Regions from separate parts of the Actinopolymorpha cephalotaxi genome, predicted to be linked through region 1. Evidence: predicted binding sites of a transcription regulator. Region 1 holds the regulator's gene; the other holds the start of a gene.

The links. Region 1 encodes LexA, which represses DNA repair genes until DNA is damaged. Its sites were predicted from a motif close to TCGAACANNTGTTCGA; they were not measured.
Region 2: FHR37_RS18840 (alpha-ketoglutarate-dependent dioxygenase AlkB) is a predicted target of LexA. The motif match lies at 2,982-2,997, and genes of this name have one in related genera.

The regions. Positions count from the first base shown of each region.
Region 1 is NZ_JACBZA010000001.1:1,405,901-1,410,831, reverse strand. It holds gene FHR37_RS06355 (vitamin B12-dependent ribonucleotide reductase) at 1-180, opposite strand, end outside; gene nrdR (transcriptional regulator NrdR) at 400-894, opposite strand; gene FHR37_RS06345 (LysM peptidoglycan-binding domain-containing protein) at 1,392-2,087, opposite strand; gene lexA (transcriptional repressor LexA) at 2,447-3,184, shown strand; gene FHR37_RS06335 (hypothetical protein) at 3,228-4,094, shown strand; gene FHR37_RS06330 (ATP-dependent DNA helicase) at 4,149-4,931, opposite strand, start outside.
Region 2 is NZ_JACBZA010000001.1:4,264,689-4,269,619, reverse strand. It holds gene FHR37_RS18855 (carbohydrate ABC transporter permease) at 1-361, shown strand, start outside; gene FHR37_RS18850 (alpha/beta hydrolase) at 446-1,411, shown strand; gene FHR37_RS18845 (SDR family NAD(P)-dependent oxidoreductase) at 1,432-2,232, opposite strand; gene FHR37_RS18840 (alpha-ketoglutarate-dependent dioxygenase AlkB) at 2,330-2,959, opposite strand; gene FHR37_RS18835 (hypothetical protein) at 3,112-3,603, shown strand; gene FHR37_RS18830 (phosphotransferase family protein) at 3,663-4,604, shown strand; gene FHR37_RS18825 (PQQ-binding-like beta-propeller repeat protein) at 4,772-4,931, shown strand, end outside.

The DNA of each region.
Region 1 (4,931 bases):
CTGTTCGAAGACGGTCTCGCCGGTCTTCCAGTTCTGCTGAACGACGTCCCGGCGCTCCCAGGTCACCTCGTCGTACGGATGGGTGCCGGGGGTGGTGAAGATCCGGTTGACCTTCAGTCCCTTCGCCGCGCGACCCTTCGCGCCCCCGCGAGTGCTGGGACTGCTGACCGTCTCCGTCATGCTGGTTCTCCTTGTCCTGCTGGTCGTCTGCGCCGACCAGCTTCGTGGCCCGGGTGGGCGGCTTCCCCTCGTCCGCCCGGGCAGGTCGTGGACTTCTTTCGGGTCCTGCTTCGTGTTGGCTACGTCGTGGGCGACCACGGGGCCCGGGTGCGTCCGGGGCCCGCGGCCGGTGTCCGGCCGCTCGTCAAGAGCGGCTTGTCGTTGTCAAGGGCCGCTTGTCTAGGGCCTGGTGGGTTGCCCGCCCGGGCGTGGCTCGGGCACCGTCTCGTCGTGCTCGGCGCGTAGCACCGCGATCTCGGTCTCGAAGTCGGCCAGGGTGTCGAAGCTGCGGTAGACGCTGGCGAAGCGCATGTAGGCCACCTCGTCCAACTCCCGGAGCGGACCGAGAATGGCGAGCCCCACCTCGTGGGAGGGGATCTCCGCCGAACCGGTGGACCGGATCGCCTCCTCCACCCGCTGCGCCAACTGCGCGAGGGAGTCCTCGGTGACGGGCCGACCCTTGCACGCCTTGCGTACCCCGGTGATGACCTTCTCGCGGCTGAACGGCTCGGTGACGGCGCTGCGCTTGACCACGGCGAGCGTGACCTGCTCGACGGTGGTGAACCGGCGCTCGCAGTCCAGGCACTGGCGCCGGCGCCGGATGGCGGCGCCGTCGTCGGCGGTGCGGCTGTCGACCACCCGACTGTCAGGATGCCGGCAGAACGGGCAGTGCATCGCCTCGTGACTCCCCTCGCCGCCGGCGGGCACGACGCCCGGCCGATCTTCGTCCGACCCTCGCCGGCACCGTCTCCCCTGGGGACGAACCTGTGGATGACCTGGGGAGAACCTGTGCCTTGCGAATCACAACCTGTGGATGACTTACAGGTCTGTAACTACCACATCTAGGGGTACGCTACGTCGCTCCCGCCGGGCATGCAAGGCGCTCCGCGTGTCGCCGCACACACGTCTCGGCGTCCTTGCAGGTCAGGCTCCCGGCGCGATTCGAATACAAGCTCCCGGCTCGGCGTGTCGGCCCGGAGATGTCGCGAATGCGAGGCATGGCGGCCGGCCGCCGGAGGGCGCACGACGTACGTACCGGCGGGACGCATGGACGTACCGACGCGCGCGGGGATACCGACGCACACGGCATAACAGGCGCACACGGGGATCCAGGCGCGCATGCGGGTCCCGCCGCACACAGAGTTCGCGCGGTGGGGTTGGGGCAGGCAGGTTCAGCGCGCCTGGACGGGGACGACCAGCCGCTGGCCGACGCGCAGGTCACCTGCGCGGGACACGTCGTTGAGCCGGGCGATCTCGTCCACCGTCGCCCGCGGGTCGGCACCGGGGGTGAGCTGGGTGGCGATCCCCCACATCGTCTCCCCCGGCTCCACCGTGATCGTGGTCGTGGCCGTCGAGTCAGCGGCACCACGGGCCGCGGCGCCGAACGCACCCTGCGCCAGAAGCCCGAGAACGCCGACGAGCGCCAGCGTCGCCATGGCCGTCAGCGTGGTCAGCACCAGCCGGCCACGCCTGGTCAGGCGGAGAGTCGACGGGTCGGACCGCCCGCGGGCGGCCGGAAGCACGCACGACCGCACGCCCCGCGGTCGCGGGGGGCGTCGACGAGCCCCCGGTGCGGGGCGCACCCGCCCGGGCGCCACCTCGCTCGCACCGCCCCGAGCCGTGCACGGCGCCTCCACTCGGGCGGCCGCCTCCGTCTCCTCGTGCGGCACCCGCAGGAACGGACGGACGCCGCGCGGTCGGAGCTCTCGCGGCCGAAACTCTCGCGGCCGGGCGTCGCGGGACCGGACGTCGCCCGGGCCCACCGGCGGCGCGACCGGGCTGAGGTGCCTTTGGCCGCGGTCCGGAGCACCGCCGGCCCGACGGGACACGAAGTCCTCGAGATAGACCACCGACGCGCTGTTGCTCATCGTCCGACCTCCCACGAACACCGATTCACTTCTGTCACGCCTTCGCCGTCCACCACGCCGCCGGCGGCGGCTTCCGCTGCACACATCCGCGCCACCACTTCCGCTTCGGCGCTCGAACGACTGTTCGACCTTCTTACTGATGGATTTCTACACCAGCCCACCGACAAGCACCAGAGTTCGCTCGAAAACACGTTCGACGCAGACGCCCGGAAGCTCCGTTACCCGGCATTTCGGGACTCCGGTAAATCAATCGCGACACGCGTCGAACAGATGTTTGAAAGTGCTCTGACCAGGCTCTAGGCTCACTTCCGAGGGCCGGCAGAGTCGCGGCCCGACATCTGTGGAAGGAGACAGCCGCTATGCCCAAGCGGAAAAACACGGCGACGGAGTCCCCTACGGCGAACGTCCGGGAGCTGCCCGACGGGCCGCCCGACGCGACCGGACTCACTCCACGCCAGCGACGCATCCTCGAAGTCATCCGAGATTCGGTGGAGACCCGCGGATATCCCCCGGCGATGCGTGAGATCGGTGAGCTGGTGGGCCTCACGTCCTCCTCGTCGGTGGCACACCAGCTCAGAGTCCTGGAGAGCAAGGGCTTCATCCGCCGCGACCCCAACCGGCCCCGGGCGCTCGAGGTGCTCGCACCGTCCGCGTCCACCCGGCGGGCGTCCCTGTCGGGGGTGCCGGCCTACGACGAGACCGACAGCGGTGAGGACCGCCCGGCGCCGGCATTCGTGCCCGTGGTGGGCCGGATCGCGGCCGGTGGCCCGATCCTGGCCGAGCAGTCGGTCGAGGAGATCATGCCGCTGCCGCGCCAGCTCGTCGGCGAGGGTGAGCTCTTCCTGCTTCGCGTCCGGGGTGACTCCATGGTGGAGGCGGCCATCTGCGACGGCGACTGGGTGGTCGTCCGTCAGCAGCCCGAGGCGGAGTCGGGCGAGATCGTCTCGGCGATGATCGACGGCGAGGCGACCGTCAAGACGTATCGGCCCCGTGACGGAAAGGTGTGGCTGGTGCCGCACAATCCCGCGTACGAGCCCATCCCTGGAGACGACGCCGTCATCCTCGGTAAGGTCGTCGCGGTCCTACGTCGGGTCTGAGCAGGCTGCGACGCTCGTCACAGGAGTTATCACCGGGAGCGACATGTCCGACCCAGCGGCGGAGACCGGCACCACGACCGGATCCAATCAGGCACCCGTCAACGCGAGTGTCGCGGAATCCGGACGGCCCGGACCCCCGCCGAAGGAGCCGCTGGACCCCAATGCCGGGAAGAGTCTCACCATCGAGGTGGACGGGACGCGATGGGCACGCGTCCCGATCCAGACCGCTCTGTTCGGTCGAGGTGACCCGGTGGCGGACAAGCTCAGCGACTACGTCGTCAAGACGGTCCGGCTGGCCGAGGACGACAGCAGGTTCGAGGGCGCCTTCGACGAGCCGTGGTACGTCGTGGTGAGCGAGAAGATCGTGGCGATCTCCCAGGGCCGGTCCTACTTCACCTGGGAGATCAACCCGACCCCGGCGGCCCGGGTGCTGTCGAAGTGGGTGCAGCGCACACCGCACGGCATCGGACTCGGCAGCCCGTGGACCATGCAGCTGGCCATCAAGGAGGCCGGCCTGCCACGCATCGTGGTCGCGGCCGGGGCGAGCGTCGTGGGCAAGGCGCTGGGCCGGCGAGGCTGGTTCTACCGGGTCGCCGGTCACCGGGTCAACGCGATCGACGGGCCCACGCCCTACTCCGCGTTCCCGTCGAACGTCTCCGCGAAGCTGCCGCCGAAGGCCCCCGACAAGATGGCCGCCGAGATCACCGCGACGCTTCGCAAGGTGCTCCCGTCCGGTCCGGCCGGCACGCTCGGCGGCACCGTGGTGATCGACTCCAACGACCTGGGGCGGGACGTCCTGGGACACGACACCAGCCGGCCGATCGAGTTCTTCGCCGAACTCTTCCGCGACAACCCGTTCGGCCAGGGCCGGCAGCAGACACCTGTCGCGGTGTGCGTCCACCGTCCCTGACCGGGCCGTGACTCGGCGACACCAGGTCGACACCCATCCGGCCCGGCCGCTGTCTCACTCCTCGCGGGCCGACCGCAGTCGGCGCAGCGCACCGAGCGCGACGTCGCGGTCTCCGGTGAACCACATCGGCGGCAGCGACGCGCGCAGGTAGTTGCCGTATCGCGCGGTGACCAGCCGCGGGTCGAGCACCGCCACCACGCCACGGTCGGTCGACCTGCGGATGAGCCGGCCGACCCCCTGCGCGAGCAGGAGTGCGGCGTGAGTGGCGGCCACGGACATGAAGCCGTTTCCTCCCGCCTCGTCGACCGCGCGCTGACGCGCCGAGGTCAGCGGGTCGTCCGGGCGCGGGAACGGAATCCTGTCGATGATCACGAGCTGACAGGCGTCACCCGGCACATCGAGGCCCTGCCACAGCGACAGCGTCCCGAACAACGACGTGTCCGGCTCGGCCGCGAACCTCCGGTGCAGCTCACTCAGCTGCCCCTCGCCCTGACAGAGCACCTCGACTCCCAGCCGGTCCCGCACCGCCGCGGCCGCCTCCTCCGCCGCCCGGCGGGACGAGAACAACCCCAACGTCGCGCCGCCGGCCGCCTCGACCAGCTCGCTCACCTCGTCCAGGACCCGCGGGGAGATCCCGCCCCGGCCGGGTGGAGCCAACCTGCGGGCGACGTAGAGGATCGCCTGCCGCTCGTAGTCGAACGGCGAACCGACATCCAGACCCCGCCATGGCAGCGGCTCAACGATGTCCTTGCCGCCCTCGCTCGCCGATCCGCCGTCCTGGTCGCCGGTCCGATCGGTCGCCGGCTCCCCGCCCGTCTCACTCCCGCCACGTCCCTT
Region 2 (4,931 bases), 2.9 Mb from region 1:
GATGCGGCAGTACACCCTGTCGATCCCGAACGAGCTGCTGGACGCGGCCCGGGTGGACGGCGCGACCGAGTTCGGCATCTGGTGGCGGGTGGTCGTGCCGCTGGTGCGGCCCGGCCTGGCGGTGCTCGGCATCCTGACGTTCCTCGGACTCTGGAACGACTACTTCTGGCCGCTCATCATCACCACCGACCCGAAGATGTTCGTCATGAACCTCGGCATCTCCTCGCTGATCGGGCCGTACGACTTCCGCTACGGGATGTTGCTGTCCGGCGCGCTACTGGCGTCCCTGCCGGTGATCCTGGTGTTCATCTTCTTCCAGAAGCAGTTCGTCGCCGGGCTGACGAGGGGCGCCCTGAAGTAGGCATTCCGGCGCGAAGCGTGCGATCTCGTCGTACGTTGTGAGTCGTACGTTCGGAGTCGTCCGCTTCGTCCCCAGGAGCAGCCCATGACGGCGAACCCGCGAGGTATCGCACTCGACCCGGCAGCGCAGGCGTTCGCCGAGGCGACCGACGCGCCGCCCTACCTCTACGAGCTGCCGCCCGAGGATGGCCGGGCAGCGGTGGACGAGGTGCAGTCCGGTGACGGCGTCGAAGCGCCCGAGGTGGACGAGCAGTGGGTGACCGCACCCGGCGGGCCGACCGGGTCCGTGCGGGTGCGGGTCGTCCGCCCACCGCGGGCGCGTGGCCTGCTGCCGGTGATCGTCTACGTGCACGGTGCCGGCTGGGTGTTCGGCAACGCGCACACCCACGACCGGCTGGTCCGCGAGCTCGCCACCCAGGCGCACGCCGCGGTGGTGTTCCCGGAGTACGACAGGTCACCGGAAGTGCGCTACCCGGTCGCGCTGGAGCAGTGCTACGCGGCGGCGCAGTGGGTCTGCGCGCAGGGCGCCCTGCAGGGACTGGACTCCTCCCACATCGCGGTTGCCGGCGACTCCGTGGGTGGAAACCTGGCGATCGCCCTTACCCTGTTGGCGAAAGAGCGCGGGGACGTGCGGTTCGCCGCACAGGTGGAGTTCTACCCCGTGACCGACGCGGCGTTCGGCACCTCCTCCTACGAGGAGTTCGCCGAGGGCTACTTCCTGCGCCGGGACGCGATGCGGTGGTTCTGGGACCAGTACACCACCGACGAGGGCGAGCGCGCGCTGGCCACGGTGTCCCCGCTGCGCGCCGGCCCGGACGACCTTCGCGACCTGCCGCCGGCGCTGGTGATCACCGCGGAGGCCGACGTGCTCCGCGACGAGGGCGAGGCGTTCGCGGTCAGGTTGCGCCAGGCGGGGGTGTCCACGACCGCGGTGCGGTACGCCGGGGTGATCCACGACTTCGTGATGCTGGACGCGCTGCGCGACACCGGAGCCGCCCGGGCCGCGGTGACGCAGGCGGCGACGTGGCTGCGGGAACACCTGAAGGCCTGACCGGGGGACAGCTCAGGCCCTCAGGTTGCGCGGGCCGCGCGGTCGTAGGCGGCGCGAGGGATCTGGGTGGCGAGCTTGCCGCCGCTGACGTCGATCAGCGTGCCGGTGACGTACCCCGCCTGGTCGGAGGCGAGGAAGCAGACCAGGTTGGCGATGTCGTCCGGCGTACCCCAGCGGCGGATCGTCAGCAGGTCCAGCAGCCGGTCCTGTTCGTCCGGTGAGCGTTCGGCGAAGTGGTTCATCTGCGTGGGCACCATGCCCGGGGCGTAGGCGTTCGCGGTGATGTTCCAGGGGCCGAGCTCGCCGGCGAGGGCGCGGGTGAAGTGCGCGACCGCCGCCTTCGCCGAGGCGTACGCCGAACCGCCCGCGGTGGGCACGATCGCGGCGAACGACGAGACGTTGATGATGCGCCCGGACCGCTGCTCCTTCATCACCGGCACCACGGCCTTGCACATCAGGAACGTCCCGGTCAGGTTGACGTCCTGGCAGCGGCGCCAGCTCTCCTCCGACAGGACGTCGACGGGCCCGCCCGCGACGATGCCGGCGTTGTTGACCAGGATGTCGATGCGGCCGTGCCGGCGTACGGTCTCCTCGACGACCTCCTGGATGCGGGCCGAGTCGGTGACGTCGCAGACGAACTGGCTCGCGGGCACGCTGCTCTCGGCGTCGAGTTCGGCGCCGAGGGAGTCCAGGTCGTCGGGGTGGACGTCCAGCGCCACCGTGGTGACCCCTTCGGCGGCCAGCCGGCGCACGAGTTCACGGCCGATTCCACGCCCGGCCCCGGTGACGATGGCTACCCGTCCGCTGAGATCGATGTGCATGGACGCCAGCCAACCACGGCATCGGACGGTCGGGCGGCGAGCTGTCCGGCCATGGTCTGCGCCGTCTCGCCCACCGGTCGGGTCGGCTCGTCCGGGCTCAGCGCACGCCGCGTGGGCGGAACTGGATGCTGATCCGCGGCCCGACCGCTCCCTTGCTCTTGGGTACGCAGTGCTCCCAGGTGCGCTGGCAGGAGCCACCCATCACGATCAGGTCGCCGTGGCCGAGCGGATGGCGGATCGTCTCCCCGCCGTCGCGCGGCCGCAGCAGCAGGGAGCGCGGGGCGCCGAGGGAGAGGATCGCCACCATGGTGTCGTCGGTGCTGCCGCGGCCGATCCGGTCACCGTGCCAGGCGACGCTGTCACTGCCGTCGCGGTAGAGACACAGGCCGGCGGTACGGAACGGCTCGCCCAGCTCCTCGGCGTAGTAGCTGTCAAGGGCGGCTTTCGCCTGATCGAGCAGCGGGTCGGGAAGGGGAACGTCCTCGTCGTAGAAGCACAGCAGCCGCGGGACGTCGACCACCCGGTCGTACATCTGCCGCTTCTCGGCGTACCACGGGACGATCTGCGAAAGCCGCTCGAACAGCTCGTCCGAACCGCGCACCCAACCGGGCCGCAGGTCGATCCAGGCTCCGTAACTGAGCGGCACCCGGCGGACGGCGCCGGCGAGCTCGGCCAGGCCCGGCTCGTCGGCGAAGTCCAGCAGGGAGCCCTGGAACGCCGAAGTCACAGCCCCGACCCTACCCGATGCTTCGAACAGGCGTTCGCCGCACACCCGATCACGAACGTCCGCGCTGAACTGCACCAGGGAATTGTCGCGCCGTCGCGGTCGACGGTTCAATGGCGGTCACGTGACAGCGAGTTCATGGAAGGGGGCGGGGGATGAGCCGGCATCGGTTCCACGGTGACCCGGCCCGCTTCGAGGTGGTCGCCGCGTACGTCGGTGAGCGGTTCCCGACCGCGAAGTACGTCGCGGACGTGGCCGGTGGCCAGGGGATGCTGGCGCGGCTGCTGCGCAAGCGGTTCGGCATGGAGTGCGAGGTGGTGGACCCGCGCGGCTGGACGCTGAAGGGCGTGCCCGGCCGGGCGGAGGAGTACTCCGCGGGGATGGCCGACTTCTACGACGTCGTGGTCGGGCTGCATCCGGACGAGGCGCTGCGGGAGGTGGTCGACTCGGCCGTCACCCGTCCTGTCCTGGTGGTGCCGTGCTGCAACTTCTGGGATCGCTCCCACAAGTTGGGCCAGGCCGAACTGCTGGCCGCCGTCGCCGGGCACCACCGCGGGCTGGGTGGCGTGTGCGAGTCCGTACGCCTGGACTTCCGCGGCCCGAAGAACCTCGGCCTCGTCCTCGAACCGCCTGTGCCTGACCTGTGAGTTTCGCGTATGCCCGAATTGTCTTGTGCGACTGTCCTTCCGGCGGCCAGGATCGGCTGGTGACCGCAGAACGCAGGTTCGCCGACCCCGAACACCTGGCAGCGCTCGCCCGCGCGGCGTTCGGCCACGGCCGCCGGTTGGTCGCCACCGAACCCCTGGCCGGTGGCACCAAGAAGGGCGTGTACCGCCTCGCGTTCGACGACGACAGCACGGCGATTGTCTACAGCTGGGACCCGGACTCGCACGCCTCCGGCTTCGAGTTGTTCGAGGCCGCGCGCGCCCACCTGGACGCGGTGGGGGTGCGCAGCCCGCAGGTCTACCTCGCGGACCGAAGCCGGGCGCACTTCCCGGCGGACGTCGCGGTCGTCGAGGATCTCCAGGGGCCGAACCTGGAAACCCTGCTGGCAAGCGATCCGGCGGCGGCGAGCGCGGTCATGGACCGGCTGAATGCCGCGCTCGGCCGGATGCACGCCGACCTCGGACCGGCGTACGGCAAGGTCGCCTTGGTCGACGCCGGCGATCGACCGATCGGTTCCTCGTGTGAGCAGGTCGTCCTCGACAACGCGCTCGCCGATCTCGCCGGCGCCGCGTCCCGTGACCGGCGCGTGGCGAAGGCGCACGACGAGTTCGCCGACGTCCTGCGGCTGCTGGCGAGTGCTGTCGGCTCTCGTACCGCGTACGGCCTCATCCACGGTGAGCTGGGACCGGATCACGTCCTGGTCGACTCCGACGGTGCCCCGGTCCTCATCGACATCGAGGGCCTGATGTTCTTCGACGTCGAATGGGAGCACGCCTTCCTGCGGATCCGCTTCGGTAAGCACTACGCGGCCCTTCGCCGGGAGGACCTGGACAGGCAGCGGCTCGCGCTCTATCGGCTTGCTATGCACCTGTCGCTCGTCGCGAAGCCGCTGCTCATGCTCGACACCGACTTCCCCGACCACGAGGGCACGCGGATGATCGCCGAGGCGAACCTCGTGCAGGCGTTCGGCTTCCTGAGCTGACGGTCTGTCGGCCGGACAGTGAAACGGCCGAACGTGGACGTGGATCGGCCGAGGGCTGTCGTGGGTGCCGATTCACAATTACAGTCCGGACCGAAAACTTTGACTGGTTTCCCGTCGTACGCACTGCGCGGACGCCACCTCGTTCGGATCGGACTGGAGGGCAACCGATGACGACGCCCGAACGCGCACCCGAGGGCATCTCCAGGCGACGACTGCTCGGTGCGGCCGGGGCAGCCGGTGTCGGCGCGGTCGCGGCAGCGCTTCCGGCCGGCGCGAGGCCCGCGCACGCGTCGGCAGCAGCGCCTCAGGTCGCGCCGACGATCACCG